One region of the Winogradskyella damuponensis genome, then DNA from elsewhere that is predicted to be linked to it. Evidence: riboswitches for the same ligand, from Rfam matches in the RefSeq annotation. Region 1 holds a riboswitch; the other holds the start of a gene.
What was found. Region 1 has a riboswitch for S-adenosylmethionine ahead of ABD730_RS15425 (O-acetylhomoserine aminocarboxypropyltransferase/cysteine synthase family protein). Riboswitches for the same ligand answer to the same signal wherever they lie in the genome.
Positions count from the first base shown of each region.

Region 2: another riboswitch for S-adenosylmethionine. It lies ahead of ABD730_RS04965 (trans-sulfuration enzyme family protein); the one in region 1 lies ahead of ABD730_RS15425 (O-acetylhomoserine aminocarboxypropyltransferase/cysteine synthase family protein).

Region 1 is NZ_BAABCB010000030.1:43,396-45,779, forward strand. Features, by position in the region: gene ABD730_RS15420 (hypothetical protein) at 1-779, shown strand, start outside; SAM riboswitch class I at 882-1,005, shown strand; gene ABD730_RS15425 (O-acetylhomoserine aminocarboxypropyltransferase/cysteine synthase family protein) at 1,126-2,384, shown strand, end outside.
Region 2 is NZ_BAABCB010000007.1:178,098-180,481, forward strand. Features, by position in the region: gene ABD730_RS04955 (deoxycytidylate deaminase) at 1-369, opposite strand, end outside; gene ABD730_RS04960 (HupE/UreJ family protein) at 476-1,066, opposite strand; SAM riboswitch class I at 1,202-1,325, shown strand; gene ABD730_RS04965 (trans-sulfuration enzyme family protein) at 1,426-2,384, shown strand, end outside.

The DNA.
Region 1 (2,384 bases):
ATCAAAACCCAAATATGATTAATCTGAACCCCGTGTTCTTTTTAAAAGGCAATAATTACCTCCTAGAAGCCTTATTTTTCATTGGTAACAAGTCAAAATTTTTAGAAAAATTCTCTGAATTTGAAGCGACTGTTCAAAAATCAACATTTCCAACCGATGAAAATGTAGCTACTCTTGTTTTTTTATACACCAATTTCCACAGCATTAATCAACACTTTATTGATGGTAGTTTTGAAGACGGACTTCATCTAATTCCAAAAATTGAAAACGACTTAATTCCGTTTAATGACAGAATTGACCCTCACCATAAAATGGTTTTTTATTATAAGTTTGCGAGTTTACAATTTGGAGCCGGCAACAACAAAGCTTGTATAAAATACTTAGATAAAATTATCTCAAACAAAACACTTTCGATGCGCGAAGATTTACTCTGTTTTTCGAGAGTTCTAAACCTTGTAGCGCATTATGAAGCTGGACTAGACTACCATTTAGAAACCCTTTTACGAAGCACATACAAGTTTTTAATTAAGATGAATGACCTGCATGAAGTGCAAAAAGAAATGATAAAATTCATTAGAGGACTTCAGGATATTTACCCACACGATCTTAAAAATGCATTTAAAGAATTACACAAAACACTAAAGACTTTTGAAGACCATCCGTACGAACGACGTGCATTTTTATATCTCGATATTATTTCTTGGCTAGAAAGCAAAATTGAAAACAAACCTGTTAGCGAAATCATCCAAATTAAGTATTTAGCAAAGAAAAGTTCGTAATTCTACGAAATTCATAAAAAACTCACAAAATCTACAAATAATTTGGATTTCTAATTTTTGTGTTGCAATATTTGTGCTCACAAAGTTCAAACACTTACTGAAATGTTATCAAGAAAGGTGGAGGGAATGACCCTATGAAGCCTTAGCAACCCTTAGATTTACTAAGAAGGTGCTAAATTCTACTTAATTATCCGATTCATTAATCGGAAAATTGGATAGATAACTCAAGACTAATTACTCATCTGTAATTAGCATTTTCTTTATAATATTTTTCTATTAAGTACGCTTCTAACGAGGCTTATTTGGCTTTTGGTTTAATCATTTATTAACTCAAAAACTTAGAAAAATGAGTACACAAAAATTTGCAACACAAGCGTTGCACGCAGGTCACGACGTCAGTCAAACTTCAGGAACAAGAGCTGTTCCTATTTACCAAACATCATCGTATGTCTTTAATGATTCAGATGATGCAGCCGGACGATTTAACCTTTCTGTTCCTGGCTTTATTTACACACGTTTAAACAATCCAACAAACGACATTTTAGAGCAGCGATTAGCAGCGCTAGAAGGAGGAATTGCAGCAGTGGCTACGGCTTCTGGAACCTCAGCAATTGCAACAACTTTACTAACACTTTTAAGAGCAGGAGACCACATTGTGGCGTCGAGTAGTTTGTATGGAGGCACCTACAATTTATTAAGCGTCACCCTACCAAGACATGGTATTACCACAACATTTGTTGATGCGTCAAATCCGGAAGAATTTAAAAAAGCAGCACAAGAAAACACAAGAGCCTTTTTTGTAGAATCTTTAGGAAATCCGAAATTAGATGTTTTAGATCTTGAAGCCATTTCAAAAGAAGCAAAAGCATATAAAGTGCCGTTAATTGTAGATAATACTGTCGCTACACCTTATTTGTTAAATCCAATAGAATATGGTGCTAACATCGTTATTCATTCGCTAACCAAATATATCACTGGAAACGGAACATCACTAGGAGGTATTATTATTGATGCCGGAACATTTGATTGGACTAACGGAAAATTCCCAGAATTTACAGAGCCATCTGCAGGTTATCATGGTTTAGTGTATAGCGAAGCTATTGGGGCAGCTGCATTTATAGCAAAAATTAGAATTGAAGGTTTACGAGATTATGGTGGAGCCTTAAGTCCGTTTAATGCGTTTCAAATTATTCAAGGTTTAGAAACTTTAGAACTACGTATTTTAAAACATAGTGAAAACGCCCTTGAATTAGCAACATGGTTAGAGTCTCAACCAGAAGTCAAATGGGTGAATTACCCTGGACTTGAAAGCAGCAAATACAGAGAACTTGCTAAAAAATATTTACCAAAAGGCCAAAGTGGCGTCGTCACTTTTGGAGTGGATGGTGGTTACGAAGCGGCAAAAACCATAGCTGACACAACGAAACTATTCTCATTATTAGCCAATATTGGAGACACAAAATCACTTATCATTCATCCTGCAAGTACAACACATCAACAATTAAGTGATGAAGCGCAAGAAACTACAGGTGTTACTAAAGATTTAATTCGTTTGTCTGTTGGTATTGAAAACATAGAAGATTTAAAAGATGATTTAAAAGAAGC
Region 2 (2,384 bases), on a different contig from region 1:
CGAACAATCCTTATAACCTTCATGATACACCACTCTTACAATACCAGCTTGATGAATTAGTTTACTACATTCCTTACAAGGCGACAACGTAATATAAAGCGTCGCTCCTCTACAAGATTGTGTAGATGATGCTACTTTTAATATAGCATTGGCTTCTGCATGTAACACATACCATTTGGTATACCCTTCATCATCTTCGCAATAATTTTCAAAACCTGTTGGAGTACCATTATAACCGTCAGAAATTATCATTCTATCTTTTACAATAAGCGCACCAACTTGTTTGCGTTTACAATGTGATAATTTCCCCCATTCTTTAGCTATACGTAAATAGGCTTTGTCGTAACGTAATTGTTTTATATCTGACATTAATTCTTGTTCTTGTACAAAGTATACTAGTTAGTAACGAAGATATAAGCTTAGTATTTTATAACCAATTTACTATCAGTTAAAATTTTACCAAACTTTTAAAATTTTACTTTAAAAAATCACTTTGCGTAATCATTGGAATTACCAATCCAATAACTATAGCTGAAAGCACCATCATCCAGTCACGACGTGAAAACCTAAATACCGTTTGACATAAAAACCCTATGAATAAAACGACAAATACGATAATGACTTGCGCAAGTTCAATACCTAAAGCAAATTCTATTAGAAGTTCCAATTTATTTTCTGATTGCCCTGAAAACATTTTAAATTCTCTTGCAAAACCCAAGCCGTGTATCAGTCCAAAAAATAAAGTTGTAAAAAATAGTAGGCCAAATTTATTCGTTTTAGATTTTTTACCTGCAGTAAACACGTTGTAAATGGCCATGATTAAAATAGTAATTGGTATTAAAAACTCTACTAACTCACCATTAATACTCACCACTCCATAAGCTGCCAAAACCAATGATAACGTATGGCCTAAGGTAAATGTCGTAACTAAGACCAAGACACGTTTCCAATCATTAAAAACATAAGGCACAGCTAATACCATTAAAAAAAGGATATGGTCATACCCATTAATATCTAAAACGTGGTTCATGCCGTATTGTACATTAAACCAGAAATTTTCTAACATAATTATTGTGTTTGGGAAAACCAAAGTTACAATTAAAATGCAATATGTTTCCATTAAAATAAAGTGAATAAAATTTGTGTAATCCTATTTTCTTTCGGAATATTGTAACACACAAAGTTCAAATAACTTACTGAAATGTTATCAAGAAAGGTGGAGGGATTAGACCCATTGAAGCCTTAGCAACCCTTAAATTTATTAAGAAGGTGCTAAATTCTACTTAATTGGCGATTCATTTATCGCGAAATTGGATAGATAACCAAACCTAATTACTCATCTGTAATTACTACTCTTTATAACATTTTCTAGAAAATTACGTCTACGACGTATTTGGTTTTTTGATATTATCAAATGATTAGAAAATGAGTTCCAAACACATTGAAACACAAGCCATACGCACACAGATTGAACGTTCGCAATACTTAGAACATTCAAGCCCTTTATACCTCACATCGAGTTATGTTTTTGAAGATGCTGAAGATATGCGTGCCTCTTTTGCAGACGAAAAACAACGGAATATTTACAGTCGCTATTCCAATCCTAACACTTCTGAATTTGTAGAAAAAGTATGCCAAATGGAAGGTGCAGAACGTGGTTATGCTTTTGCTTCTGGTATGTCTGCTGTATTTTCAACATTTGCAGCCTTATTAAATTCTGAAGATCACATTGTATCTTGTCGTAGTATTTTTGGTTCTACGCAAACCCTATTTAATAACATATTACCAAAATGGAACATCGCAACAAGCTACTTTAAAATGGATGAATTAGATACCATTGAAAGTCTAATTCAACCCAATACCAGAGTGATTTATGCAGAAAGCCCAACAAATCCTGCTGTAGATATTTTAGACTTACAACGTTTAGGAGATATCGCTAAAAAGCATGGACTTATATTTATTATCGACAATTGCTTCGCAACGCCTTACTTGCAACAACCTATAAAATTTGGTGCCGATTTAATCATTCATTCTGCCACCAAATTAATGGATGGCCAAGGCCGCGTTTTAGGAGGTGTTGTTGTGGGGAGTTCCAATTTTATTCAGAAAATTTATTTGTTTTCTAGAAATACAGGTCCTGCTTTATCTCCATTTAACGCATGGGTGTTATCTAAAAGTTTAGAAACCTTAGCGGTTAGAGTCGATAGACATTGCGACAGTGCTTTAAAAGTTGCTACCTTTTTAGAGTCTCACAAGAATGTAAATGTTGTAAAATATCCATTTCTAAAGTCACACCCGCAATACGAATTAGCCAAACAACAAATGAAATTAGGCGGAAACGTCGTGGCTTTTGAAATAAAAGGAGGCATTGAAGCCGGTAGAAC